One region of the Pseudomonas sp. AC247 genome, then DNA from elsewhere that is predicted to be linked to it. Evidence: predicted binding sites of a transcription regulator. Region 1 holds the regulator's gene; each other region holds the start of a gene.
What was found. The regulator FliA, encoded in region 1, starts transcription of late flagellar genes. The targets are predictions, from matches to a motif close to CTAAAGTTTNNNNNNNNNNNGCCGNTAA.

Region 1 (7,343 bases):
AACGCAGGACGTTCGGGTCCATGCCTTTGCCGTCATCGGAAATCGACAGCAGGATATGGTCGCCTTCCTGTTCGGCCGCCAGCACCACACGACCGCCACGGGCCTTGCCCGACGCTTCGCGTTCTTCCGGCGACTCGATGCCGTGGTCGACGGCGTTGCGCACCAAGTGGACCAGCGGGTCAGCCAAGGCCTCGACAAGGTTTTTGTCGAGGTCGGTTTCTTCACCCACCAGTTCCAGGTTGATCTCTTTCTTGAGCTGACGCGCCAGGTCACGAACCAGACGCGGGAAGCGCCCGAAGACCTTCTTGATCGGCTGCATCCGGGTCTTCATCACCGCGGTCTGCAAGTCAGCCGTGACCACGTCGAGGTTCGACACGGCCTTTTGCATGGCTTCATCGCCGCTGTTCAGACCCAGGCGCACCAGACGGTTACGCACCAGCACCAGCTCGCCGACCATGTTCATGATTTCGTCGAGACGTGCGGTGTCGACGCGCACGGTGGTCTCGGCTTCGCTCGCCGGTTTTTCCGGTGGCGGTGTCGCTGGTGCACGCGCCGGAGCCGGTGCAGCTGCGGCGGCCGGTTTCGGCGCTTCGGCTTTAGGCTCAGGCTTGGCAGCAGGTTTCGGCGCTGCAACAGCGGCCGGTGCCTTGGCGGCAGGCGTGGCGACAGTAGAGGCGCTGCCAGCAGCGGCGGTGCCGACTTCGCTGAACTTGCCTTTGCCGTGCAATTCGTCGAGCAGCGATTCGAACTCGTGATCGCTGATCAGATCGCTGCCCGCCGCTGCGGCCGCTGGAGCAGCAGGCGCAGGAGCCGAAGCAATCGCCGACTCCAGCGCATCGACAGCAAAGTTGCCCTTGCCGTGCAACTGATCGAGCAGTGCTTCGAATTCGTCGTCGGTGATGTCGGAGCTGTCGCCTTTGGCCGGTGCCGCAGGGGCTGCCGCCGCGGGTGCAACCGCGTCCACGGCGAACTGGCCCTTGCCGTGCAACTGATCGAGCAACGACTCGAACTCGGCATCGGTGATTTCATCGCTGGCCGCGCCATCGGCAGCCGGCGCAGGTGCAGCTGCTGCCGGGGCTTCAGCTTCGGCCTTGACGGCGTTCAGCGAGTCCAGCAGTTGTTCGAATTCGTTATCGGTGATGTCGCCCGATTCGCCTTCGCCGACCAGATCTTCGATCATCTCGGCCACTGGCGAAGCCGGAGCTTCGTCCGCCGATTGCGGTTCTGCCAGACGTGCCAGCGCAGCCAGCAGTTCCGGGGTGGCAGCGGTGATCGGAGCACGCTCACGAACCTCAGTGAACATGCTGTTCACCGCGTCCAGTGCTTCGAGGACAACGTCCATCAGTTCTGCATCAACGCGACGTTCACCCTTGCGCAGGATGTCGAACACGTTTTCGGCGATGTGACAGCACTCCACCAGCTCATTGAGCTGAAGGAAGCCGGCGCCCCCTTTTACAGTGTGGAAACCGCGAAAAATTGCGTTGAGCAGATCTGCGTCATCCGGACGGCTTTCCAGCTCGACCAGTTGTTCGGACAGTTGCTCAAGAATCTCGCCGGCCTCAACCAGGAAATCCTGAAGGATCTCTTCATCGGCGCCGAAGCTCATTAATGGGGTGCTCCTACAGGTCTAAAAACCCAAAAAACCTAAAATTCCAAAACTCTAGAACCCGAGGCTGGATAACAAATCGTCCACATCGTCCTGACCGGACACAACGTCTTCTCGTTTATCGGCATGAATCTGCGGACCTTCACCCTGCGAGAGATGTTTTTGTGGATCTTTTTCTGCAAGCATCGCGGCGCGGTCATGTTCGATGCCCGCAAAGCGGTCGACCTGACTGGCCATGAGCACGAGTTTGAGCAAATTGCTTTCGACTTCGGTGACCAGTTGGGTCACACGCTTGATCACCTGACCGGTCAGGTCCTGGTAATCCTGGGCCAGCAGGATGTCGTTGAGATTGCTCGACACCGCACGGTTGTCCGTGCTGCTGCGCGACAGAAAACCGTCGACCCGGCGCGCCAGCTCGCGGAACTCTTCAGCCCCGACTTCGCGACGCATGAAGCGACCCCAATCGGTGCTCAAGGCCTGGGCTTCATCGGCCAGACTGTTGACCACCGGCGTGGCGCTTTCCACCAGATCCATGGTGCGGTTGGCCGCGGCCTCTGTCAGCTTGACCACATAGCCCAGGCGTTCGGTGGCGTCGGTGATTTGCGACACTTCCTCGGCCTGCGGCATGTTCGGATCGATCTGGAAGTTGACGATCGCACTGTGCAGTTCACGTGTGAGCTTGCCGACTTCCTGATACAGGCCACGGTCACGGGTCTGATTGAGCTCATGGATCAGTTGCACAGCGTCGCCGAACCTGCCTTTTTCAAGGCTCTCGACCAGTTCGACCGCGTGTTTTTTCAGGGTCGACTCGAAATCGCCCTGTGAAGATTCGTTATGCTCCATAGCTCCCCCGCGCGTTCATCAGCCGATGCGTTCGAAAATCTTCTCGATTTTGTCTTTCAACGCCTGAGCCGTGAAAGGTTTGACTACGTAGCCGTTTACACCGGCCTGAGCGGCTTCAATGATCTGCTCGCGCTTGGCTTCAGCGGTCACCATGAGAACGGGCAGATGCTTGAGTTTTTCATCGGCACGCACGTGGCGCAGCAGGTCGATACCGGTCATGCCCGGCATGTTCCAGTCTGTTACCAGAAAGTCGATGCTTCCGCTGTTGAGCACCGGAATGGCGGTAGTGCCATCGTCGGCCTCGACGGTATTGGTGAACCCAAGATCGCGCAGCAGGTTCTTGATGATCCGCCGCATCGTTGAGAAGTCATCAACGATGAGGATTTTCATGTCTTTGTTCAATTCGACCTCCAAGCAGTCTTAAACGCGCCCAGCACCTGGACGCGCCACTTCAATCAATCGGCGCAGCACTCGAAGACTGTCTGGAGCACAACAGAGCAAGACCGGTGCCGTTCATCACCGCACCAGCCTCGTTCGCAGTGTCCCCACACTGCCTTCAGCGCGCTCGCCACTCCCCCAAACGCCCCCGCAAGCGGGCCGCGCACTGGCTGTGTAACTGGCTGACCCGCGATTCACTGACGCCAAGGACTTCACCGATCTCCTTGAGGTTCAGCTCTTCGTCGTAGTACAGCGCCAACACCAGTCGCTCACGCTCCGGCAAATTGGCAATCGCGTCCGCCAGCGCCGCCTGGAAGCGTTCATCTTCCAGATCGCGTGACGGCTCAAGATGAGCACTCGCGCCATCCTCGTGCAGCCCTTCGTGTTCGCCGTCCTGCAGCAGGTCGTCGAAACTGAAGAGGCGGCTGCCCAAGGTGTCATTCAAAATCCCGTAGTAATCGTCGAGACTCAATTGGAGTTCGGCTGCAACCTCGTGATCTTTAGCGTCACGGCCGGTTTTAGCTTCAATTGAGCGAATTGCGTCGCTGACCATACGGGTATTGCGGTGAACCGAGCGTGGCGCCCAGTCCCCCTTGCGCACTTCGTCGAGCATTGCGCCGCGGATTCGGATGCCCGCGTACGTTTCGAAACTGGCGCCTTTGCTGGCGTCATATTTGGTCGAGACTTCAAGCAGGCCGATCATCCCGGCCTGGATCAGGTCTTCGACCTGCACACTCGCCGGCAACCGTGCCAGCAAGTGATAGGCAATGCGCTTTACCAGTGGCGCGTAACGCTCGATCAACTCGTACTGCGCATCACGTGCCGACTTCTTGTAGTAATTCATACCGCTGGCGGTCATAGCACTGGCCCTGCCGTTTGCTGCACGAGGCGCTCGACGAAAAATTCAAGGTGGCCACGCGGGTTGGCGGGCAGCGGCCAGGTATCGACCTTCTGCGCGATCGCCTTGAACGCCAGCGCGCACTTGGAACGCGGGAAGGCTTCATAGACGGCACGCTGTTTCTGCACGGCCTTACGCACGCTTTCGTCGTAAGGCACGGCGCCGACGTATTGTAGAGCGACGTCAAGGAAGCGATCCGTGACCTTGGTCAACTTGGCGAACAGGTTGCGGCCTTCTTGCGGGCTCTGCGCCATGTTGGCCAATACGCGGAAGCGGTTCATGCCGTAATCGCGGTTGAGCAGTTTGATCAGCGCGTAGGCGTCGGTGATCGAGGTCGGCTCGTCGCACACCACCAGCAACACTTCCTGGGCTGCGCGAACAAAACTGACTACCGAGTCACCAATACCCGCAGCGGTGTCGATCACCAGTACGTCGAGATTGTCGCCGATGTCGCTGAACGCCTGAATCAGGCCAGCGTGTTGTGCCGGGCTCAGGTGGACCATGCTCTGGGTGCCGGACGCGGCCGGCACGATGCGAATCCCGCCGGGGCCTTGCAACAGAACGTCGCGCAGCTCACAGCGGCCTTCGATAACGTCAGCCAGCGTGCGTTTGGGCGTGAGCCCCAGCAGAACGTCGACGTTCGCCAGACCCAGGTCGGCGTCCAGCAACATGACCCGACGGCCAAGCTCTGCCAGCGCCAGGGACAAGTTCACTGACACGTTAGTCTTGCCGACGCCACCTTTGCCGCCGGTCACCGCGATCACCTGTACGGGATGCATGCTGCCCATGTTATTTCTTTACCTTGTCTTGCATAGACGGAGGCCACATTACTGGCTGCGCGTTCACAACCGGAACAATGCATGGCAGACCATCGATGTAGGTACAAAAACTGTTCATGAATACCTCAGCCTACCTGCTTGGTGGGGCTGTGATAGATATCAGCGAACATGTCGGCCATGGCTTCTTCGCTGGGTTCTTCCTGCATTTGCACGCTGACGGCGCGGCTGACCAGTTGATGACGGCGCGGCAGATGCAGATCATCCGGAATCCGTGGGCCATCGGTCAGGTACGCGACCGGCAATTCATGACTGATCGCCAGGCTCAACACTTCGCCAAGGCTGGCCGTTTCATCCAGTTTAGTCAGGATGCACCCGGCAAGCCCGCAACGCTTGTAACTGTGATAAGCGGCGGTTAGAACCTGTTTCTGGCTGGTGGTTGCCAAGACCAGATAATTTTTTGAACGAATGCCTCGACCGGCCAGACTTTCGAGCTGCATGCGCAGGGCCGGATCGCTGGCTTGCAGGCCGGCAGTATCGATCAGCACCACGCGTTTGCGCAGCAGTGGATCCAGCGCTTGCACCAGCGATTGGCCCGGATCGACGTGAGTCACCGGCACATTGAGAATGCGCCCCAGGGTCTTCAGTTGTTCCTGGGCACCGATGCGGAAACTGTCCATGCTCACCAGCGCGACATTCTGCGCGCCGTACTTGAGCACGTAACGCGCGGCGAGCTTGGCCAGCGTGGTGGTCTTGCCCATGCCGGCAGGGCCGACCATGGCGATCACCCCGCCCTCTTCCAGCGGCTCGACTTCCGGTACGGCAATCATCCGCGCCAGGTGCGCGAGCAACATGCGCCAGGCCTGACGCGGCTCTTCAATATCGGTGATCATCGCCAGCAGATCGCGCGACAACGGCCCGGACAGACCGATGCGTTGCAGACGACGATACAGGTTGGCTTGCGCCGGACGGCTGCCCTGCAACTGATTCCAGGCCAGGGTGCCGAGCTGAACTTCCATCAGCTCGCGCAGGCTGTTCAATTCAAAACGCATCGAATCCAGTGCGCGTGGATCGACGCCGCCGGAGGACTGCGCAGGCGCCGGGGCTGGACGCGCCGGAGCGGCGTAAGTCGGCTCGCTCAGCGGCTCAGCGGCGGTCAGCGGCAGCCCAGCGGTCAACGGCAGACCGGCGAAGATCTGCCGATTGCTGTTGCCGTCGGCTTCGCCACGCAGGCTCAACTCGGCCTGGGCGGTGACGATGCGCGACTGGGTCTTGCGCAGCTCGTCTTCGAGTTCCATGTTCGGAACCCGTGGTGCCAGCGCCGACAATTTGTAATCCAGTGCCGCCGTCAGCTCGACACCGCCGGCAATGCGACGATTGCCAATGATGGCGGCATCAGCGCCCAGCTCATCACGAACCAGCTTCATGGCCTGACGCATATCGGCGGCAAAGAAACGCTTAACTTGCATAAACCACTACCTCAGCCGTTGGGCCCTACTGTCGCAACGATGGTCACTTGCTTGTTGTCCGGTATTTCCTGGTAGGCCAGCACGTGCAGTCCAGGGACTGCGAGGCGGCCAAAGCGCGAGAGCATCGCGCGCACCGGGCCTGCTACCAACAGGATCACCGGCTGACCTTGCATTTCCTGACGCTGCGCCGCTTCGATGAGCGAACGCTGCAGCTTCTCGGCCATGCTTGGCTCCAGCAGAACGCCCTCTTCCGAGCCTTGTCCTGCCTTCTGCAGACTATTGAGCAATATTTGTTCCAACCTTGGTTCCAAGGTGATCACAGGCAGCTCGGACTCAGTGCCTACAATGCTTTGGACGATGGCGCGCGATACGCCGACCCGCACAGCAGCGACCAACGCGGCGGTATCTTGACTCTTGGCAGCGTTGTTGGCGATGGCTTCGGCGATGCTGCGAATGTCGCGCACCGGCACGTGCTCGGCCAGCAGCGCTTGCAGCACTTTGAGCAGTTGCGACAGCGAGACCACACCCGGCACCAGCTCTTCAGCCAGTTTTGGCGAGCTTTTGGCCAGCAATTGCATGAGTTGCTGCACTTCTTCGTGGCCGATCAGCTCACTGGAGTGCTTGTACAGAATCTGGTTCAAGTGCGTCGCAACCACGGTGCTGGCATCGACCACGGTGTAACCGAGCGATTGCGCCTGCGCACGCTGGCTGATTTCGATCCACACCGCTTCCAGGCCGAAAGCCGGATCTTTGGCGTTGATCCCGTTGAGCGTGCCGTAGACCTGGCCGGGGTTGATCGCCAGTTCGCGATCCGGGTAAATCTCGGCTTCGGCGAGGATCACGCCCATCAGGGTCAGGCGATAGGCGCTCGGTGCCAGGTCGAGGTTGTCGCGGATGTGTACGGTCGGCATCAGGAAGCCCAGATCCTGCGAGAGCTTTTTGCGCACGCCCTTGATCCGCGCGAGCAGTTGCCCACCCTGATTGCGGTCCACCAGCGGGATCAGGCGATAACCGACTTCCAGGCCGATCATGTCGATCGGGGTCACGTCATCCCAGCCCAGTTCCTTGGTTTCCATGGCGCGGGCCGGCGACGGCAGCAGCTCTTGTTGACGCTTGACCTCTTGCAGGGCCTGCACCTTGACGATGTTTTGCTTCTTCCAGAACAGATAGGCGCCACCGGCAGCCAGCGCAGCCATGCTCAGGAACGAGAAGTGCGGCATGCCCGGCACCAGGCCCATGACCGCCATCAGACCGGCCGCCACCGCCAGCGCTTTCGGCGAGGCGAACATCTGGCGATTGATCTGTTTGCCCAT
Region 2 (7,343 bases), 1.7 Mb from region 1:
GCAGAATGGGTGATTGGGCTATTGCAAGGATTGCACCAGCCACTTTGGCCCTACCTTTCAGATGACCCGCCGCTTCGTGCAAAAGTTTCGAGTTTTTTTCCGCAAGATGACCGGCAGGTCGAACCCTGAAAAATCCAGTCTAGGCCAGATCCTAGAGCGGGCCAGAGCAAATGGGTAAATTGTTCGACAATCGGTTTGCCGTTAACGGCAACTTGGCTTTTGGAGGGCAAACGCACCGACGAAGTGCAGTTTTTTTTGCGAGGAAGGGCCAAAACGGTGACTGGTCGGTCACGATTCTGTGCTAGCGAGGAGTGCAGTCGCACTGTTGTGGTGCGAACACATTGTTGATGGGGGGACAGTGACTGCCCCATCGCGGGCAAGCCTTGCTCCTACATCGCAATCCGTCCCATGTAGGAGCAAAGCTTGCTCGCGAAGACGATGGCACATTCACCATCCAAACCGGATATGACTCAATACCAATTCATCAGGCGAATCGGCTCCCCCGCAGCCCAGGCCTGAATATCTTCGATCATCTGCGAAAAGAACTGCTCATAGTTCTGCCGACTGACGTACCCCACGTGCGGCGTCGCCAGCACGTTGTCGAGTGTGCGAAAGGGGTGCAGGGCCGGTAGCGGCTCCTGCTCGAAGACATCCAGCGCCGCCCCGGCGATCTGCTGTTTCTGCAACGCCTTGATCAGCGCCGCTTCATCGACGATCGGCCCGCGCGCCGTGTTGACCAGCAGCGCCGTCGGTTTCATCCAGCTCAGCGCTTGCGCATCGACCAGTCCGCGACTGCGCTCGCTGAGCACCAGATGCACCGACAGCACATCAGCCTGTTCGAACAGTTGCTGCTTGCTGACATAACTGACGCCAGCCTGTTCGGCTCGCTCAGCCGTGAGGTTCTCGCTCCAGGCGATCACCCGCATGCCGAAGACCTGCCCGAACTGGGCGACTTTCTGGCCGATGCTGCCAAGGCCAAGAATGCCCAGCGTGCGGCCGTGCAGATCACCGCCCAGGCCTTGCTGCCATTGGCCGGCCCGCAGTGAATTGGCTTCGTTTACCAGATTGCGCGTGGCCGCCATGATCAGTGCCCAGGTCAGCTCCGGCGCGGCGTGCTTGTAGCTGTCAGTGCCGCAGACCTTGATGCCAAGTTTCGCCGCCGCCTGCATGTCCAGCGCCGCATTGCGCATGCCGCCGGTGACCAGCAGCTTGAGATTGGGCAGCCGCTCGAGCAGATCTTCATCAAAGCGTGTGCGCTCGCGCATCACGCAAATCACCTGATACTTGGCCAAACGCTTGGCCAGGGTTGCGTTGTCTGTCGGATAGTCATGTTCGAACGTCACCTCACCGAGGCTGTCGAGCACTGACCAGTCGACCACGTCGCGCGCCACGTCCTGCCAGTCATCGATCACTGCAATCTGCACCGCCATCAGCTTCACCTCATCAACGAACAGGATTGGTTGTGTTCAGCCAGCCGAGCAAGGCCTTGTGGAACTGCGCCGGTTCTTCCATTTGCGGCGCGTGACCCATGCCGGGAAATTCCACCAGCGTCGATTGCGGGATCAGCTTGGCCACGTGTTTGCCGAGCACGTCGTAGTGGCCGATTTTCGCTTTCACCTCAGGTGGCGCAAGGTCCTTGCCAATGGCTGTGGTGTCCGAAGTGCCGATCAGCAACAGGGTCGGCATCTTCAAGTCCTTGAACTCGTAGTACACCGGCTGGGTGAAAATCATGTCGTAGATCAGGGCCGAGTTCCACGCGACTTGAGTTTTGCCCGGGCCTTTGCTGAGGCCGGCGAGCATGTCGACCCAACGGTCGAATTCAGGTTTCCAGCGGCCGTCGTAATAAGTGCTGCGTTCGTAGTCGCGAATGCCTTGAGCGCTGACTTTCAGTTCGCGCTCATACCATTGATCGACCGTGCGATAGGGCACGCCAAGGGCTTTCCAGTCTTCCAGGCCGATCGGGTTGACCAGTGCCAGTTGTTCGACCTGCTCCGGGAACAGCAGCGCGTAACGGGTGGCGAGCATGCCACCGGTGGAATGGCCGAGCAGGGTGGCTTTCTGAATGCCCAGCGCCTTGAGCAACTGCTGGGTGTTGGTCGCCAGTTGCTGGAAACTGTACTGATAGTTGTCCGGTTTGCTGGAAGTACAGAAACCGATCTGATCCGGCGCAATCACCCGGAAGCCGGCCTCGCTCAAGGCCTTGATCGAGCTGTCCCAAGTGGCCGCGCAAAAATTCTTGCCGTGCATCAGCACCACGGTGCGGCCGTTGGCCTTGCCGTGGGCAGCGACGTCCATGTAACCCATCTGCAGGGATTTGCCCTGAGATTGGAAGGCGAAGTGTTTAAGTGTGTAAGGGTATTCGAAGCCTTGCAGCTCCGGGCCGTAGGCCGGGCCCTCGGCAGGCGCTGCCTCGGTGGCGGCGTGCGCGAACAGCGGCAGGGCAGCGCTGAGGAAGAGGCCGGGAAGCCAGCGGGAACGCGTGACGGTCATAAGGGCAAACTCCATGAAAATCGGCCGATGCTGGAACGGCTGGATTACGGTGACGTTAAACACAGGCAATGGGGGTAGCTGATGGTTCAACCGAGCCAGCCAAGGGTCAGCATGGCCAGCACGCCATAACGTGCACCTTTGGCGAGAGTGACAATCAGCAGGAAACGTCCGAGCGGCTCGCGCATGACCCCGGCGATCAGCGTCAGCGGGTCGCCAATGATCGGTAGCCAGCTGAGTAGCAACGACCAGTGGCCGTAACGTAGATAGTGCTTGCGCGCCTGCGCCATGTGCCTGGGGCTGACCGGAAACCAGCGCCGATCCTGGAACCGTTCGATGCCCCGGCCCAACCACCAATTGACCAGCGAACCGAGCACGTTGCCCAGGGTCGCCACCGCCAGCAAACCCCACAACCAGTAATGATCACTGACAATCAAGCCGACCAGCAACGCCTCGGACTGCAACGGCAACAATGTCGCCGCGCCGAACGCGGCCAGGAACAGCCCGTAATACGCAGCGCCCATCAATGAGCCGGGTAGTCCGCCACCACCACATCAGCGCCGTCCTTCTTCAGGCCGATGACCTGATAGGCATCGCTCATGCCGTCCATTTCCATGCCCGGCGAACCCATCGGCATGCCCGGGGCGGCAACGCCCAACAAGTCATCGCGCTTGCTCAGTGCCAGCACTTGCTCAGCCGGCACATGGCCTTCGACGAATTTGCCATGGATGATAGCGGTGTGGCACGACGCCAGACGCGGTGGCACGCCGTGTTGCTGTTTGAAGCTGGCCATGTCGCTTTCGACATGGTCTTCAACTTTGAAGCCGTTGGCTTCGAGATGACTGATCCACTTTTTGCAGCAGCCGCAATTGGCGTCGCGATGGACTTCGATCGGGATCAGGTCGGCGGCCTGGGCCAGGGAGGAGATGAACAGGGCGCTCAGGGCGACCAGACGCAGAGAGGTTCGCATGACGGGATCTCGACTCGGTTGGCGGTCAAAAAGGAGCGTATTTTGACCGGTTTTTCCTGTCCGGCACCAACGGAGTGTTTCCAGTTGCTACAAGACAGGCTGGCAGGATGATCGTAGATCAAACCTGACAAAACCCTGAGCGCAAGATGACAAGTCGGTAAGGCACCACCCTGTAGGAGCTGCCGCAGGCTGCGATCTGTTGATGTTGATCTTTTAAAATCCAGATCAACAGATCGCAGCCTGCGGCAGCGCCTACAGGGTTTAGGTTAGCGGACTTTGAAGCGGCCCATGATCGCGCTGACGCGGCTGTTGGCTTCGAGCAACTGGCGGGTGTTGAGTTCGCTGGCCTGGCCGCTCTGCACCAGTTCGTCGACCATGTGGCGGATCTGCACCATGCTGCGGTTGATCTCCTCGGTCACGGCGCTTTGCTGTTCGGCTGCGGTGGCGATTTGCGTGCTGAGGCTGTTGATGTGGCTGACCGAACCGGCCATTTCATCCAGGCCCGAATTGACTCGTGCCGTGGCGTCGGCCGCCGATTGGCAACTGGCCTGAGTGTTCTCCATGGCCGCGACCGAGGAACTCACGCCTTGGGTCAGGCGGGTCAGCATCTCGTTGATTTCCGAGGTACTGGCCTGTGTCCGGGCGGCGAGGGCGCGCACTTCATCAGCGACCACGGCAAAGCCGCGGCCCTGCTCACCGGCGCGCGCGGCTTCAATCGCCGCGTTAAGCGCGAGCAAGTTGGTCTGGCCGGCAATCGCACCGATCACGCCGAGAATCTCGGTAATGCGCTGGGCGTCCTGCTGCATGTTTTCAACTTTGTGCGTCGCGCTGGCCACTTCGTCGATCAGCGCCACCACGCTGTTGGTTGCTTCGCCGACGACAACCCGCGAGCGGTCGGCGTTTTCGTTGGCGCGCTGAGTGAACGCTGCGGTTTCGGCGGCGTTTTGCGCAACGCTGTCTGCCGTCGAGCTCATCTCGGTGATGGCGGTAACGGTCTGATCGGTTTCCGAAGCATGACGCAGCAGAATCTGGCTGGTGTGTGCCGAGGTGCGTTGCAGGTTGTCGAGGCTCGACGCCATGGCGCCAGTGGCCTGGGTGACTTCGCCAATCATGTTTTGCAGGTAGGTGATAAAGGTGTTGATCGAGTGGCCGATCGCGCCGAGTTCATCTTCAGCGCGAATGGTGATGCGTTTAGTCAGGTCGGCATCGCCGCTGGAGAGCAGATCGATGTTGGCCTTCAGCGCTTTCATGCGCTGGATCAACTGGCGGATTGCGTAGACTTGCAGCAACACCAGCAGAATCACTAGCGGAATCTGCAACAGGCTCAGGGTGCTGAGTACATCGTCACGCTGCGCGGTGAGCATCTTGGTCGGCAGGGCGGTGGCGAGAAACCAGGGTGTGCCTTCGATCGGGCGCATGAAGAACGTGCTGTCCTGACCGTTATTGTCGAACTCGACGCGTTGCGCCTGCTCGCGATTTTGCAGGCCGGTTTTGATCTGGCTGGCGAAGGTCGAGCTGCCGGCCAGTTCACTGATGTTCTTCAGTACGATCGGGCCGCTGATGCGCGAGCTGTTGCTGATGATCTTGCCGTCGGCCTCGACGATGAGCATCTCGGCATTGAGGTCTTTTTCCTTGCGGGCGACCAGGTCGTTGAAGAAGCCGAGGGTCACGTCAATGGTCGACACGCCCCAGGCACTGCCATTTTTCTGGATCGCCATTGCGCAGTTGGTGCGCGGCTCGGCGCTGGCGTCGTCTTTATAGGCGGCGGCCCAGGCGCACTGACCGCGTGGCGTGGCCATGCCGCCCTTGTACCAGCTCTGGTCGTAATAGTTGGGCGCAGCGTCGCTGTTCCAGAAGGTGTTCACCGCCAGCTTGCCCGAGGCGTCGCGGTGCCAGAAGGTGCTGAATTTATTGCGCCCGGCTTCACGCTGGCCCGGCAATGGCCAGATCCCGCCACCAAAAACCTTCAGCTCACCGTACTGATCCACCAGCCCCGGCAATACCGTGTCGATCGCGGCACTGTCGAGCAGCGGGATGGTCTGGGTGATGCTGCGTTGTTGTGACTGAACCTTGTTCAATTCGCCCTGAATCTGTTCGGCGACTTCGGCGATGCGGTTGAGCACCACTTGCTCTTCGGTGTGCCGCAATTTGGGCGCGACCAGTTGGCTGATACCGACCACCGTCAGCACCGACAGCAGCAGGATGAACAGAACCAGAAACAGGGTGTAACGAGCCTGAATGGTACGGAATGCGGGCATGGAAACCGGTCCTTGTGCTGCGATTCTTATTGTGGATTCGAGAGGTAAAACGCTGTGGGCTTTTATACGTATCGTCGGTGCCGGGGGAAGCTTTAGGTACTTTCGTGCAAGAAAACATATTGTCGACCGATGGAAAGTATCGAAAGTCTTACAAGTGACTTATTGACTGTCGGGTTAGAGCAGAAGTACTAGACGAAGTATTTTGGTTGGAGGCTCTATAGCAATGCTTTCAGAGATTTTTTCCGGTGTTCTGCAAATGTATCTGAATTGTAAAAAATCGATAAAAGCAGTTGGTGCCATTACTTTGCCCGTCGATACTTTCGTGCACTAAAACAGGTCAAAAAGGACATTTCCCATGTCGGCTTTACAAGGAGCAGAGTCATGACGATCGGTTACACCGGAGGTTGGCAGGCCAAAGGTGGCTTGTTGGTCAAGGACACCAGCTCTCGTGGCCAGGCGGTTTCGCAGAATGCCAAGGTCAAGCAGATGCTGGCACTGGTTGGCAATGACCCGAGCGTGCTTAATACCCTCGAGATGGACAAGCAGAAGCTGCACAAGAACATCAAAGGTTTCGACCCGGAAAACGTGTCGGCGAAACAGTTGGGTAATCTGAGTACGTTTTTGCGCAGTAAGGGCCTTATTTCTGATTTGACGGCGATGACGCTGCTCAACGCGGGCGACAAGTTCGACCGTTTTGGTGTGCAGAAGGAACCGGACGCCAAGTTCAATGCGCTGGAGTATTTCGCCACGCAACTGGATACCATCCAGACCAACAATATCAAGGGTGACAAATACGCCAATGGCTTGATCCCGGAGTACAAGAAAGCCATTTACGTGCTGCAGAACCTCAAGACCTATGGCATGGGCAATGGCCAGACGGCGCCGACGGACCAGGGTATCCGCGCCAAAGCATAAGACCCGACAATGGCCCGTATGCCTGCGCTACGGGCCATTTTTGCGTTCCGTCATCCCGCGATATTGTGCTGGGCCTCTTCATGCAGGCGCTGCATGAGTGGGCATTGCAGTTGCAGTGTTCTTCGACTGAAGCCTCGATGAAACAGCGCCAGCCAACCACGATAGTCACCGTTGCCAGGGGCCAGCCCGGTGAATATGAAACCGATGGCGGCCAACCTGCTCAGGTCATGGGCAAATCGCCGGGACAGTTTGAGCCGGATCGACACCAGCCAATGTGCAGGCAAGTCACGCAACTGTTTGAGCAAGCCATGGCCGAGTGTCTTCAGCACCATGTCATAACGATTGGCCTGTTGATCGATTTGAATCGCTGCGCCACGCCAGTGAAAAGTGCGCTCTTGCGTGCCAAACACGCTGCTCAAATGTTGCATGAAATCCGCGCAGCTCGCGGGCCAGCGCTGCTGTGGCAGAGGGCAACGGTTGCCGTCAACGGGGCGGACCCCGATGACAATCGTTTCCAGCCCAGACTCGCCGAATGGTGAAGGCACATAGTCTGGCAATAGCCCGGTGCTTTGAAAGCCAAGGTTGATCGCCATGCGCTGCGTATAGGGATGGTGAGTCACCTGTTTGATCGATACATAGCGACACCCCAGTGCCTGAGCATGGTTCAATAATCGCTCGCCCAGGCGAGTCGCAATATTTTGGCCGCGGGTTTG
Region 3 (7,343 bases), 3.7 Mb from region 1:
TCGAGCTGGACGCCGTCGAGGCGCGGCTCGAAGCCGGGCTGACCGGCGATCACGCCCGGCCCGGCGTGCGTAATGCGCGGCAGGTGACGCTGATTCAGTTCGAACACCTCGCGGTGATCAGCGCGTTGATGGGCCGTGCCGACGATCAACCGGTCAGGCCTGAAGATCTGCGGCGCAATCTCGTTATCAGCGGTATCAATTTGTTTAGCCTGAAGGGCCGGCGCTTTCGCATCGGCCAGGCCATCTTCGAAACCACCGGTTGGTGTCAGCCCTGCGCACGCTTGCAGAACAACCTCGGCCCCGGCACGTTTCAAGCCGTGCGCGGGCATGGCGGAATTACCGCGCGGGTGTTACAAAGCGGGATCATTCGCCTCGATGATGGCGTGTCTGTCGAGCCGGTTCCGGACAGTGGCTATGCTCCGTTCAACCCCGGATAAAAACCGCTGTAGCTTGTTCACATTCAGCAACGTCTACCTGACGAGGCCATTATGACCAGCCGCCTGAACCCCGAAGACCAAAAGCATGTCGAAGAGTACCTGCAACTGTCCCAACACCGAGTCGAGCGCCGGCCTTTCCGGCCGTGGATGCTCCTGGTGCTGGTGCTGGCAGTGACCATTGGTCTGGGCCTGTTGAGCCGATTTATCAGTTACCTGACGCTATGAGCAGCTTGGCGCTCGCTTGGGTAACCGCACCGATTTCCTTTAAAAACCTTGCGAGTTATCCCTATGTCTCATCGTATTGTTATTGTCGGCGGCGGCGCCGGCGGTCTGGAGTTGGCTACCCGTCTGGGTAAGACCCTGGGCAAGCGCGGCACCGCCAGCGTGATGCTGGTCGACGCCAACCTGACGCACATCTGGAAACCGCTGCTGCACGAAGTGGCCGCCGGCTCGCTGAACTCCTCCGAAGACGAACTCAACTATGTTGCCCAGGCAAAATGGAACCACTTCGAGTTCCAGCTGGGGCGCATGAGCGGGCTCGATCGCGCACAGAAAAAAATCCAGTTGGCCGCCACCTACGACGAAAACGGCGTAGAACTGGTGCCCGCGCGGGAAGTGCAGTACGACTCGCTGGTGATCAGCGTCGGCAGCACCACCAACGATTTCGGCACCCAGGGCGCGGCGCAGCACTGCCTGTTCCTCGACACCCGCAAACAGGCCGAGCGTTTCCACCAGCAACTGCTCAATCACTATCTGCGGGCACACGCCGGGCAAACCGATGTGGTCGAGCAGATCAGCGTCGCGATCGTCGGCGCGGGCGCCACTGGCGTTGAGCTGGCGGCAGAGCTGCACAACGCCGCGCATGAGCTGGCGGCGTATGGTCTGGATCGAATCAAACCGGAAAACATGCACATCACCCTGATCGAAGCCGGGCCACGGGTGCTGCCTGCCCTGCCGGAGCGCATCAGCGGGCCGGTACACAAGACCCTGGAGAAACTCGGGGTCAATGTGATGACCAACGCGTCGGTCAGCGAAGTGACCGCCGACAGCCTGATCACCGCCGACGGCAACGAGATCAAGGCCAGCCTGAAAGTCTGGGCCGCCGGTATTCGTGCACCGGGTTTCCTCAAGGACATCGACGGCCTGGAAACCAACCGCATCAACCAGCTACAAGTGCTGCCGACGCTGCAAACCACTCGCGATGAAAACATCTTCGCCTTCGGTGACTGCGCGGCCTGCCCGCAACCGGGTACCGATCGCAACGTGCCGCCGCGTGCACAAGCCGCGCACCAACAGGCGTCATTGCTGGCCAAGTCGCTGAAGCTGCGCATCGAAGGCAAGACCCTGCCGGAATACAAGTACACCGACTACGGCTCGCTGATCTCGCTGTCGCGTTTTTCGGCTGTGGGTAACTTGATGGGCAACCTGACTGGCAGCGTGATGCTCGAAGGCTGGCTGGCGCGGATGTTTTACGTGTCGCTGTACCGCATGCACCAGATGGCGCTGTACGGGCCGTTCCGCACGGCGATGCTGATGCTGGGGAGCAAGATTGGTCGCGGGACTGAACCGCGTTTGAAGCTGCACTAAATCCAATCCCTGTGGGAGCTTACTTGCTCCCACATTGTTTTGTGCTGCCCCCAAAATCCACAGACAACCGCAATAAATGTAGGAGTGAGCCTGCTCGCGATAGCGGCCTGTCAGTCACATCTTCAGTGACTGAACCACCGCTATCGCGAGCAGGCTCACGCCTACAATGGATCTCCACTTATCAGAGCTGGAAGCGGCGCACCATGCCTTGCAGCGCGTTGGCCAGTTGCGACAGTTCATGGCTCGACGCGCTGGTCTGATCGGCGCCTGCCGCCGAACGCACTGACAGATCACGTATGTTCACCAGATTGCGATCCACTTCGCGTGCGACCTGTGCCTGTTCTTCCGCCGCACTGGCGATCACCAGATTGCGCTCGTGAATCTCGTGCACCGACGCCGTGATGGTCAACAACGCTTCTCCCGCACGTTCAGCGAGCACCAAGGTACTGGCGGCACGCGAGGCACTGGCCTGCATCGAATCCAGTGCCTGGCTCGAACCACTGCGCATGCCCTGCACCATCTGCTCGATCTCCTGCGTCGATTGCTGCGTGCGATAAGCCAACGCTCGCACCTCATCGGCGACCACCGCAAAGCCTCTACCGCTCTCCCCCGCTCGCGCCGCTTCAATCGCCGCATTGAGCGCCAGCAGGTTGGTCTGCTCGGCGATCGCCCGGATCACATCAAGCACTTTGCCAATCTCCTGCGACTGATTGGCCAGTGATTGCACCAATGCGCCGGTGTGTCGCACATCGTTGCTCAGCGCGCTGATCGCGCTGGCGGTTTCGTTGACGCGTTCCTGCCCCAAATGCGCCGATTCGCTGGACTGCCGCGTGGCATCGGACGTGGACACGGCATTGCGCGCCACCTCTTCCACGGCTGTGGTCATCTCGTTGACGGCGGTGGCCGCCTGTTCGATTTCATTGTTCTGCTGTTGCAGGCCCTGCGTGCTGTCGAGGGTCACGGCACTGAGCTCGTCAGCTGCAGTGGCCAGTTGCGTGGCCGAACCGCTGATGCCTTGCAGTGTGTCGCGCAAATTCTGCTGCATGGTCGCCAAGGCCTTGAGCAAACGGCTGACTTCATCGTTGCCATGGGTTTCGATCGGCCGGGTCAGGTCGCCTTGGGCCACGCTTTCAGCAGCGCTTACTGCACTGCTCAACGGGCGGACGATACTGCGCGTGAGCAACATCGCCAGCGCCACCGTGGCCAACGCCGCCAGTGCGATGAACAGGCTGACGATGGTGCGCGACGTCTGATAATGATCGGCAGACTTCTGGCTTTCAGCGGCGACCTGTTTGGCGAACAGATCCGCCAGGTCATTGAGTTGCTTGCCGGAACCGTCGACGACGGTTTTCATGTCGACCAGCAACAGCTTGGTCAACTCGTCGCGCTTGCCCTGCTGGGCGAGGGTGAAGGACTGCGCGATACCGGTCCGATAAGCCGCAAAGGTTGTTTTGAATTGGTCATAGAGCTGCTGGCCTTCCGGAGTGGTGACCAGTTTGTCGTAAGCGGCGATTTTCTCGCTCAGCTCCTTGTCGCGAGTATCCATCTGGCTGCGGTAGGTGGCGATATTGTTCGGATCCTGATCCAACGCCATGCGCAACGAGATGGTGCGGATGCGCAGCATGATCTCGCGAATTTCGTCGCCGCCACGAATGCTCGGCAGCCACTGATTTTCTACCGCGACCTCACTGTCGCGAATACTCGACATCTGCCCCAGCGCAAACACGCCGAGCAAGGCAACCAACACCGCAATCAGGGCGAATCCCAGGGCAGCCCGGGGAGCAATATTCAACTGACGAAGCAACATGACGAACGCCCTTATTCTTGTATTGGCCAGATTCAAGGGGCGAAGCAGTGGCAGTCCCCTCTCGTTAGCGGGCTATCGGCAGGTTGTATGATGACTTGAAGGGGAAATGAGTTTTTGTCGGACAAAAAAAATCCCCGTATCTTTCGATACGAGGATTTTTAATATGGTCGGGGTAAGGGGATTCGAACTCCTGACATCCTGCTCCCAAAGCAGGCGCGCTACCGGACTGCGCTATACCCCGGTAAAAAAAAGGCGACCTTTCAAAGATCGCCTTCTTCGATCAGCGCTTTTGGCCTCTGATCTTAAGATTCGATCCCAGCGCTAACTGGTTTCAAAAATGGTGGGTCGTGTGGGATTCGAACCTACGACCAATTGGTTAAAAGCCAACTGCTCTACCAACTGAGCTAACGACCCAAAAATGGTCGGGGTAAGGGGATTCGAACTCCTGACATCCTGCTCCCAAAGCAGGCGCGCTACCGGACTGCGCTATACCCCGGCTTGAAATTGGCTCCGTGACCAGGACTCGAACCTGGGACCCAATGATTAACAGTCATTTGCTCTACCGACTGAGCTATCACGGAACTACATATTTCAATTTACAACGGTGAAACTTACTGCTTCCAGTCACTCGTTCGCATCGCTGCGTTCGTGTGTCTGAGGCGCGCTATTCTACAACCTAGAACACCTCTGTCAACCCCCTAAATTGCTTTCAAGTTAATGATTTGCAACTTATTTCAGATTTCAGCTCAGTGAGTTGAAACCGTCTTGGCGACTGACTGCGGGGCGCACTTTACAAGCCTTTTCCTTTGAGTTCAACAGCCTAACGAAAAAAAAGGCCCCACAAGGTGGGGCCTGCCAATTTTCATTGGCCTTTGGGCTTAGTTGAAAACGATTTCGTCGTTCTCGACCACACCCGTTGCCGTGTCGCCTGGCATGAAATGACCCGAGAGGATCAATTGCGCCAGCGGGTTTTCGATCCAGCGCTGAATCGCACGCTTCAAAGGACGTGCGCCATACACTGGGTCGTAGCCGACAGCGATCAGCTTGTCCATCGCTTCCGGGCTCAGTTCCAGCTTCAGCTCACGCTCGGCCAGACGTGTACGCAGACGACCCAACTGGATCTCGGTAATGCCTGCGATCTGATCCCGCGCCAGCGGCTCGAAGATCACCACTTCGTCGACCCGGTTGATGAACTCCGGACGGAAGTGCGACGTCAGTGCATCCATTACCGCAGCACGCTGCGCTTCACGATCACCGACCAGTTCCTGGATCTGTACCGACCCCAGGTTCGAAGTCATCACGATCACCGTGTTGCGGAAGTCCACCGTACGGCCGTGGCTGTCGGTCAGGCGACCATCCTCAAGCACTTGCAGCAAGATGTTGAACACATCCGGGTGCGCCTTCTCGACTTCATCCAGCAGGATCACCGAATAAGGCTTGCGACGCACCGCCTCGGTCAGGTAACCACCCTCTTCATAGCCAACATATCCCGGTGGCGCACCGATCAGACGCGCCACGGAATGTTTCTCCATGAACTCGGACATGTCGATCCGCACCATCGCCTCTTCCGTATCAAAGAGGAATTCGGCCAGCGCCTTGCACAGCTCGGTTTTACCGACACCGGTCGGGCCGAGGAACATGAACGAGCCGCTTGGGCGATTCGGGTCGGACAACCCGGCGCGCGAACGCCGTACTGCGTTCGCGACGGCGACCACCGCCTCTTCCTGACCGATCACCCGTTTGTGCAACAGGCTTTCCATCTTCATCAACTTGTCGCGCTCGCCTTCGAGCATTTTCGACACGGGGATGCCGGTCCACTTCGACACGACCTCAGCGATCTCTTCCTCAGTCACCTTGCTGCGCAACAACTGGTTTTCGCTCTTGCCGTGCTGATCGACCATTTGCAGGCTGCGCTCCAGATCCGGGATCACCCCGTACTGCAACTCGGCCATGCGGTTCAGGTCGCCTTTACGGCGTGCCGCTTCCAGTTCCTGACGCGACTGTTCAATCTTCTGCTGAATCTGCGCAGAACCCTGCACCTCGGCTTTTTCCGAGTTCCAGATTTCTTCCAGATCGGAATACTCGCGTTCGAGACGGACGATTTCTTCCTGGAGTTTCTCCAGACGTTTCATCGCCGCTTCGTCGCTTTCTTTCTTCAGCGCCTGGGATTCCACCTTCAACTGAATCAGGCGACGCTCCAGACGATCGAGCACTTCCGGCTTGGAGTCGATTTCCATGCGGATGCGGCTGGCCGCCTCGTCGATCAGGTCGATGGCCTTGTCCGGCAGCTGCCGATCAGTGATGTAACGATGACTGAGCTTCGCCGCCGCAATGATCGCGCCGTCGGTGATCGCCACCTTGTGGTGAACCTCGTAACGCTCCTTGAGGCCGCGCAGGATGGCGATGGTGTCTTCTTCGCTCGGTTCATCCACCAGGACTTTCTGGAAGCGTCGTTCGAGCGCCGCGTCCTTCTCTATATATTGGCGGTACTCGTTGAGCGTGGTCGCGCCAACGCAGTGCAACTCGCCGCGCGCCAGTGCAGGCTTGAGCATGTTGCCGGCGTCCATCGAGCCTTCGCCCTTACCGGCACCGACCATGGTGTGCAATTCGTCGATGAACAGAATGATCTGCCCTTCCTGCTTCGACAGCTCGTTGAGCAGCGATTTCAGGCGCTCTTCGAACTCACCGCGATACTTGGCACCGGCAATCAGCGCGCCCATATCGAGCGAGAGCAGACGCTTGCCTTTGAGGCCGTCCGGCACTTCGCCGTTGATGATGCGCTGCGCCAGACCTTCGGCGATCGCGGTTTTACCCACACCAGGTTCACCGATCAGCACCGGGTTGTTCTTGGTGCGGCGTTGCAGAACCTGAATGGTGCGACGAATTTCGTCATCACGACCGATCACCGGATCGAGCTTGCCGTCTTCGGCGCGCTTGGTCAGGTCGACAGTGTATTTATCCAGCGCCTGACGCGATTCCTCGTGGTTGGCGTCATTCACCGCTTCGCCGCCACGCAGGTTGTTGATCGCGTTTTCCAGGGCTTTCTTGCTCACGCCCTGGCCGAGCAGCAATTTGCCGAGTTTGCTGTTCTCGTCCATTGCCGCGAGCAGCACCAGTTCGCTGGAGATGAACTGGTCGCCCTTCTGCTGGGCCAGACGATCGGCCTGGTTGAGCAGGCGCGCCAGATCCTGCGACATGTTGACGTCGCCGGTCGGGTTCTGGATTTTCGGTAATTGGTCGAGCTCTTTGGTCAGCTCTTTGCGCAAGCTGTTGACGTCGAAGCCCACCTGCATCAGCAGAGGTTTGATCGAACCACCCTGCTGTTCAAGCATGGCTTGCATCAAGTGCGCCGGCTCAATCGCCGGATGATCGTGGCCGACTGCCAACGACTGCGCGTCGGACAAGGCCAACTGTAATTTGCTGGTTAAACGGTCTATTCGCATAAGTCACCTTCCTTTTGAGCAGGCCGGACCTAAAAACCATCCTGAATAAAGAAACCTGCCAGATACCGC
Region 4 (7,343 bases), 1.3 Mb from region 1:
GTTGCTCGCTGATCTTCGCTTGGGCTGCAGTCATGGCGTTGTTACGGACTTCGTCGCCGTACGCCAGGCCTTCGGCACGGACGATTTCAATGTCGGTGATGCCGAGGAAGCCCAGAACCAGCTTCAAGTATTCTTCGTGGGCGATGCCGCTGGCCTGACCGGCGTGGATGCCGCCAGCCGTGGAAACGATCACCACTTTTTTGCCGCCGCACAGCCCTTCGGGGCCGGCTTCGGTGTAACGGAAGGTCTGACCGGCGACGGCAACGCGATCGATCCACGCCTTGAGTTGGGTCGGCACAGTGAAGTTGTACATCGGTGCGGCGATGACGACGGCGTCGGCAGCGATGAACTCGGCCAGGGTCGAAGCACTCAGTTCGGCTTCGTGCTGCTGTGCGGCGTTGCGCAGTTCAGCAGTGGTGCCGGCCGCCACCAGAGTGGTCGACGAGAAGTGGCTGATGGCGTCGGCTGCCAGGTCGCGGTAAGTCACGACAGCGCTTGGCTCGGCGACTTGCCAGGCTTTGACGACTTCGCTGCTCAACTGACGGGAAGCCGAGTTGTCGCCCAGAATGCTCGAATCGATATGCAGCAGTTTCATGTGGAATCTCCTGGAATGAATCGCCGGTGGCGACGGAATGGAGACAATCCTACGCAAGAAACCAATGGATGATTAGCCGCCTGAAATGCGATAGTTTGTCCCATTGATAGAACAGTTGGAATTCAGCCATGCAAGACCTCAACGATCTCTACTATTTCGCCAAAGTCGTCGAGGCCGGCGGATTCGCGGCGGCCGGGCGTTTACTCGGCATTCCCAAATCGCGGCTGTCACGGCGCATCGCCGAACTGGAAGAACGCCTCGGCGCGCGTTTGCTGCAGCGCACCACGCGCCAACTCAACCTCACGGCGGTCGGTGAGCGTTACTTGCGTCACTGTCAGGCGATGTTGCTGGAAGCGGAAATGGCCGATGAGGCGGTGGCGAGCATGTCGAGCGAGCCGCGTGGACGCTTGCGGGTGTCTTGCCCGACCGGTCTGGCGCGCGAGATGCTGCCATGGGTGATCAGCGAATTCCTCGGTAAATTCCCCCAGGTGCAGCTGGAAGTTGTATTGCTCAACCGCCGCGTCGATCTGGTCGGCGAAGGCTTTGATGTGGCCCTGCGCGTGCGCGAACACGGTGATGAGGACCCTTTGCTGGTCACCCGGCGCTTGCGCCAGGCGCAAATGGTTGTGGTGGCCAGTCCGGCGTTTATTCAGGGGCAATCGATCAACCATCCGCAAGATTTGCGAACGCTGCCGGTGCTTGGCGCTTTGGAAGCGGATCGTCTGGTTCATGTGCGCCTGCTGGACCAGCAGGGCAACAGTTTCGAGTTGAACATGGAAGCCCGGCTGGGTATCGATGACTTTATTGTGCGCAAAGCCTGCGTGCTGGCCGGCCAGGGTTTCACGTTGCTGCCGATGATGTACTGCGAAGAAGAACTGCAAAACGGCACACTGCTGCAACTGCTGCCAGAGTGGTCATTGCCCGGTGGCTGGCTGCAAGCGGTGTACCCGCATCGGCGCGGGGTGATGCCGGCGGTGCGCGCGTGGATCGATCACCTGGTCGAATCGTTCAATGCCTGTGGGGAGCGGTTGTTATGAAAAAGGGAAGGATGAGCGAAGCGGACGTCGCCGAATTTTGCCTGGCGTTGCCGGGCGCGCGCGAGGATTACAAATGGGGCGGTGTGCGGGTGTTTTCGATTGCCGGCAACAAGATGTTTGCCTTGCAGGGGCTGCGCGGTGATTCGCTGGCGTTCAAGGTCGACAAGGATCTGTTTCTCGGCCATTGCGACCGCCCCGGCATTCACCCGGCGCCGTATCTGGCGCGGGCGCAGTGGATCATCATGCACCCGCCCTACCCGCTGGGTGCCGAGGAATTGCGCGGATTGTTGCAGCGCTCGCACCAGTTGGTGGTGAGCAAACTGCCGAAAAAAACCCAAATCGGTTTACTGCTGTAACCCCGATCCTTTGTAGGAGCTGCCGGAGGCTCGGGCCGCGATCGGACGATCTTTTGATTCTGATTTTTAAAAGATCAAAGTCAATAGATCGCAGCCTTCGGCAGCTCCTACGGGGTGGTATTTTTTAGAACAGGGCCAGCAGTTTCATGCCGATGAACAGTTGGTCAATCCAGAATATCTGGTGCAGCAAGACGATCACCCAGAACAGAATCTGGAACGACACCTTGCGCGTCTTGTGCCGAAAAACCTGCTGGGCGATCAATGCGCCCGGCCAGCCGCCGGCCAGTTCCACCGCGTGAAGGATGTTCTCCGGCGTGCGCCAGGCACCGGTGCGGGCCTTGCGCTTGTCTGCCCAGTACAGGAAGAACGCCAGCACACTGACGATCCCGTACCCTGCCAATGGCACCAGCGAGATCCCGTGCAGCCACATCGACAGCGAGCCGTATAACGGCAACGCACAGACGATCAGCAACACCACCAGTTTCAATTTCAGATATTGGATGTTGCCAGCCAAAGGCCGACCTTCAGGGCGACGTGCGCGAGAATCATTCATGGTTTGGCCGCCGCCCAGTCGACCCAGCCGAATTGCCACGTGGCGAGGATGACCAGGCCGAAGACGATCCGGTACCAGGCAAATGCCGCGTAACTGTGGCTGGCGATGAACTTGAGCAAGCCGCGCACGGCGATCATGGCGAAGATAAACGCCGTCACGAAGCCGATGGCGAATACCGGGAAGTCCGCCGGCACGAACAGGTGGCGATACTTGTAGCCCGAGTACACCGCCGCACCCACCATGGTCGGCATGGCGAGGAAGAACGAGAACTCGGTAGCGGTTTTACGCGACAGACCAAACAGCAAGCCGCCAATGATCGTCGAGCCGGAGCGCGAAGTACCGGGAATCATTGCCAGGCACTGCGCAAAACCAACTTTCAGGGCGTCCTTCCAGGTGATCTCGTCGACGGTTTCGGCATGTACTTCATGCTGACGCTTTTCCGCCCACAACATGATGACGCCGCCCACTATCAGCGCGGCCGCGACCGTGATCGGGTTGAACAGGTATTCGTGGATCAGGTCGGCAAAAATCACCCCCAACACCACGGCCGGCAAGAAAGCGATCAGCAGATTGGCAGTAAACCGTCGAGCGCTTGGCTGCGTCGGTAAGCCAATCACCACGTCGAGAATCTTGCGGCGAAACTCCCAGACCACCGCGAGGATCGCGCCGAGCTGAATGATGATGTTGAACGCCATGGCCCGTTCGCCGCCGAAGTCGAGCAAGTCGGCAACAATGATCTGGTGTCCGGTACTGGAAATGGGCAAAAACTCCGTCAGCCCCTCTACAACTCCAAGAATCAGTGCCTGCAAGGCGGTCCAAAGATCCATCAATCCCCCAAAGAGCGATGCACGGCGGCATGCCCCGATAGTATTTTTCTTACGTTCACTGCGTTCAGCGTAGCTGTTTGTAGCTGTACCGATTCCGCGCGCACAGGATCCACACGAAACAGTCAAAATTCCGTGAAATATCAACTTGGATTCAGGTTTTTACGCGCGGGGCCGAAATCCTAACAGACAAGCCTTAATAGCGCTGCCGCGTTATACGACTTGGGTCGCGTATGCCCGCTCACAAAATCGTGGTTGGATGCTGGCGGTCGTTTATTACAAGAAAAAGAATTCGGAGTGACAGCGTTATGAACAGCTTGCGCAGTGTGTCGATCAGCCGACGCTTGTGGCTCATTTTGGTGGTGGCCGTGGTCATGTTGCTGACCTTGGGCGTGTTGATGCTCAAGCAGATCCACGATGACCTGTATCACGCCAAAGCCCAGAAAACCCAACATGTGGTGCAGACGGCCAGCGGCCTGCTCACCTACTACCATGACCTGGAAACCGCCGGCACCTTGAGCAAAGAGCTAGCGCAAAAGCAGGCGCTGACCGCGATTCGTGGTCTGCGCTATGACCAGAGCGACTATTTCTGGATCAACGACCTCACGCCCGTGATGGTCATGCACCCGACCAACCCGAAACTCGAAGGTCAGAACCTCTCGGCGATCCGAGATCCGGACGGTTTTGCGGTGTTCAACGAAATGGTCGCCATCGCCCGCGCCAAAGGCGCCGGCATGGTCGACTACCGTTGGCCGAAACCCGGCGCCAGTGAGCCGGTGGCGAAAACCTCTTACGTCAAGCTGTTCGAACCGTGGGGCTGGGTGATCGGCTCCGGCGTTTACGTCGACGATGTGCAGGCAGAGTTCAAGGGCCAGGTGATCAAAGCCACGGTCATCGGCTTGGCGATTGCGCTGATCATGGCCCTGCTGGTGATTCTGATCGCCCGCAGCATCGTGCGTCCGTTGCAGGAAACTGTGAACGCGATGGCCAACATTGCCAGCGGCGAAAGCGACCTGACCCGCAGCCTCGATACCCACGGCAAGGATGAAGTCACCGAACTGGCGCATCATTTCAATGCCTTCACCGCGAAATTGCGCCGGGTGATCGGCGACTTGCAGGTCTCGGCCAGCGCACTGGGCCAGTCGTCCAGCGAGCTGGGCAACGACGCCTCGCAGGCGCAGCAACGCAGCCAACAGCAATCGCAGCAGATGGAACTGGTGGCCACTGCGATCAACGAGGTGACCTACGGCGTACAGGACGTGGCGAAGAATGCCGAACATGCCGCCGCTGAAATGCGTGATGCCGAAGCGCAGGCGCAGCAGGGCCAGATCAACATCGACGGCAGCCTGCAACAGATCGACAAGCTTTCGGGCACCATCGATCAGGCGGTCGAGGTGATCCGCACCCTCGCCGCCGAGAGCACGCAGATTGGCAGCGTACTGGAGGTGATTCGCTCGATTGCCGAACAGACCAACCTGCTGGCGCTCAACGCCGCGATTGAAGCGGCGCGGGCCGGTGAGCAGGGACGCGGTTTTGCCGTGGTCGCCGATGAAGTGCGCCTGTTGGCGCAGCGCACGCAGAAATCGACGGCCGAGATTCAGTCGATGATCGAGCGCCTGCAAAATCATTCCGAAGCCGCCGTGAAAGTCATCGGCGACAGCAGCAAGGCGTCGCAACTGACCATCGAACAGGCCGGCCTCGCGGGTGCCAGCCTGAATGCCATTGGCCAGGCGTTGCGCAACCTCAATGGTTTGAATGCCTCGATTGCCAGCGCTACTTTGCAGCAGGCGCATGTGGTCGAGGACATCAACCAGAACGTCACCCAGGCGGCTGGTCTTTCGCACAGCACGGCGATCGCTGCAGAGCAGTCGAGTGCGGCCAGCGTGAAGCTCGGCCAACTGAGCGAACAACTCAACGGCCTGCTACGCCAGTTCCGCGTCTGACCTACCCCTGTAGGAGTGAGCCTGCTCGCGATAGCGCTCTATCAGCCAACATTAGCGTTGCTGACAAAACCGCTATCGCGAGCAGGCTCACTCCTACAGGTTTTTGGGTACAATCCGCTCCCTTCTTTTCTCCCCCCAAGGAATCCCCATGTCCGGGCTTGAACTGTTTGCCGCCGCCCTCGGTGTGATTGCCGTCTGGCTGACGGTCAAACAGAACCCATGGTGCTGGCCGATCGGTCTGGTCATGGTGTTGCTCTACAGCTGGATCTTCTTTGAGGTGAAGCTGTATTCGGACATGTTGCTGCAAGTGATCTACGCCGCGCTGCAAGTCTACGGCTGGTGGCAATGGACACGGGCCGGGACGATGCACGACGGGCGGCAGGTCACACGTCTCGATCAGCGTTCAATCCTGATCGGGCTCAGCGTCGGCGCTGTCGGCAGCCTGCTGCTGGGCGCGGCCATGGCGCACTGGACGGATGCCGCACAGCCTTGGCTCGACGCAGCGTTGACGGCGTTCAGCCTGGTTGCGCAGTTGTGGATGGCGCAGAAACGTCTGCAGTGCTGGGCACTGTGGTTTGTCCTCGATGTGATCTTTGTCGGGCTGTTCATCTATAAGGATCTTTACCTCACCGCAGCCTTGTACGGCCTGTTCACCCTGATCGCGGTGCAAGGCTATCGTGAATGGCGCGCCGACCCGGCGTTGCGCACATGAAAGTCGTGGTGCTTACCGGGCCGGAATCCACCGGCAAGAGCTGGCTGGCGGCGGGCCTGCAACAACAGTTCGGCGGCGTACGGGTGGACGAATACGTGCGCTGGTTCATTGAGCAGAACCCGCGTGATACTTGCCTGGCAGACATCCCCGAGATCGCCCGTGGCCAATTGCAGTGGGAAGATCAGGCGCGTGCGCAAAGACCGGCGCTGCTGATTCTCGATACGCACCTGCTGAGCAACATGCTGTGGAGCCAGACGCTGTTCGGCGCCTGCCCGGCCTGGCTCGAACCCGAGCTGCTGGCACGCCGATACGACTTGCACCTTCTGTTATCCCCGGAGCACATCGACTGGACCGATGACGGTCAACGCTGCCAGCCAGATCTGGAGCAGCGTCTGGCCTTCTTCAACGCCACGCGCGCCTGGCTTGAGCAACATCAGCAATCCGTGCAAATCATTCAAGGCAATTGGGCTGAGCGGCAGACGCAAGCTTTTGCGGCGGTTGCACAATTGCTTTGCGAATAACCCGGTTCAAGGGGCTCCTGCCCCACTGTTTTCCCCTGTTCTGGGGGCAAAGTGTCCATTCCTGAAACACACACTTAACGGCAGAGTGGCCGTTTCAACGGCCTCGAGCGTTTTGTCGGCCGACCTGTTACGCAGTTGAAACACATCACCGCAAACCCTCGTTCCAGAGCTTTGTTCAGCCAATAGACAGGTCGATGCCAATGTGCGTGTTTCATCAATGAAACAGCTTGTGTATCAAACCTTTGCTCGATTCACGTAAGCATCTGAAATCAATGAGTATTTAAAAAGCGGCACAGCTTTCGCTCTCTCCTTCACAACGCTGACTAGGGCCAGCCCACTGAAGAAGGAATTGCTGCCGTGGGGAATTTCAAAAAGAGCATGACCTGCCTCCTGCTGATCGGATCAGCAGCCAGCACATTGATCAGCCTCAATGTGCAGGCAGAAGGCAACGGTGTGATCGTCCTCAATCGCGACGTTCAACCTATCCCTATCGGCCGCAGCGGCGGCAAAGACCCCTATCCAACCACCGTCAATGCCAACCCTTCAGCCCGCATCAATCAGGCGATGAGCAGCACCGAACTCAATGACGGTGAGTTTGCCAGTGTGGCCAGTGGCTCTTCGATACGCGGCAACATCAACACGCCGACCTCGAATCTGCCCGGCATGAACACCCTGACCAATCCCAACGGCCTGCCCGGCATGAGCAGCGGCCACGGCGGCGGCGCCGGCGGATCCATCTCCAATACCGTCAACCGCGCCATGGGCGCAGGCCTTGCGCCGCTGACCCGCATGGCTGGAGGCC

Region 2: ACZZ0B_RS10525 (methyl-accepting chemotaxis protein) is a predicted target of FliA. The motif match lies at 5,784-5,811, and genes of this name have one in related genera.
Region 3: ACZZ0B_RS01375 (methyl-accepting chemotaxis protein) is a predicted target of FliA. The motif match lies at 3,904-3,931, and genes of this name have one in related genera.
Region 4: ACZZ0B_RS12260 (methyl-accepting chemotaxis protein) is a predicted target of FliA. The motif match lies at 3,519-3,546, and genes of this name have one in related genera.

The regions. Positions count from the first base shown of each region.
Region 1 is NZ_OZ409829.1:3,971,358-3,978,700, forward strand. Features, by position in the region: gene ACZZ0B_RS17930 (chemotaxis protein CheA) at 1-1,606, opposite strand, end outside; gene ACZZ0B_RS17935 (protein phosphatase CheZ) at 1,661-2,449, opposite strand; gene ACZZ0B_RS17940 (chemotaxis response regulator CheY) at 2,468-2,839, opposite strand; gene fliA (RNA polymerase sigma factor FliA) at 3,006-3,746, opposite strand; gene fleN (flagellar synthesis regulator FleN) at 3,743-4,573, opposite strand; gene flhF (flagellar biosynthesis protein FlhF) at 4,690-6,030, opposite strand; gene flhA (flagellar biosynthesis protein FlhA) at 6,042-7,343, opposite strand, start outside.
Region 2 is NZ_OZ409829.1:2,260,920-2,268,262, forward strand. Features, by position in the region: gene ACZZ0B_RS10505 (D-2-hydroxyacid dehydrogenase family protein) at 471-1,430, opposite strand; gene ACZZ0B_RS10510 (alpha/beta fold hydrolase) at 1,444-2,490, opposite strand; gene ACZZ0B_RS10515 (YqaA family protein) at 2,577-3,011, opposite strand; gene ACZZ0B_RS10520 (DUF411 domain-containing protein) at 3,011-3,457, opposite strand; gene ACZZ0B_RS10525 (methyl-accepting chemotaxis protein) at 3,724-5,715, opposite strand; gene ACZZ0B_RS10530 (hypothetical protein) at 6,097-6,630, shown strand; gene ACZZ0B_RS10535 (N-acetyltransferase family protein) at 6,681-7,343, opposite strand, start outside.
Region 3 is NZ_OZ409829.1:275,129-282,471, reverse strand. Features, by position in the region: gene ACZZ0B_RS01390 (MOSC domain-containing protein) at 1-437, shown strand, start outside; gene ACZZ0B_RS01385 (DUF3094 domain-containing protein) at 489-662, shown strand; gene ACZZ0B_RS01380 (NAD(P)/FAD-dependent oxidoreductase) at 726-2,024, shown strand; gene ACZZ0B_RS01375 (methyl-accepting chemotaxis protein) at 2,206-3,831, opposite strand; tRNA gene ACZZ0B_RS01370 (tRNA-Pro) at 3,996-4,072, opposite strand; tRNA gene ACZZ0B_RS01365 (tRNA-Lys) at 4,170-4,245, opposite strand; tRNA gene ACZZ0B_RS01360 (tRNA-Pro) at 4,251-4,327, opposite strand; tRNA gene ACZZ0B_RS01355 (tRNA-Asn) at 4,337-4,412, opposite strand; gene clpB (ATP-dependent chaperone ClpB) at 4,710-7,274, opposite strand.
Region 4 is NZ_OZ409829.1:2,668,837-2,676,179, forward strand. Features, by position in the region: gene ACZZ0B_RS12235 (FMN-dependent NADH-azoreductase) at 1-595, opposite strand, end outside; gene ACZZ0B_RS12240 (LysR substrate-binding domain-containing protein) at 724-1,632, shown strand; gene ACZZ0B_RS12245 (MmcQ/YjbR family DNA-binding protein) at 1,629-1,988, shown strand; gene ACZZ0B_RS12250 (DUF1294 domain-containing protein) at 2,113-2,541, opposite strand; gene ACZZ0B_RS12255 (undecaprenyl-diphosphate phosphatase) at 2,538-3,368, opposite strand; gene ACZZ0B_RS12260 (methyl-accepting chemotaxis protein) at 3,674-5,308, shown strand; gene pnuC (nicotinamide riboside transporter PnuC) at 5,457-6,020, shown strand; gene ACZZ0B_RS12270 (AAA family ATPase) at 6,017-6,541, shown strand; gene ACZZ0B_RS12275 (hypothetical protein) at 6,899-7,343, shown strand, end outside.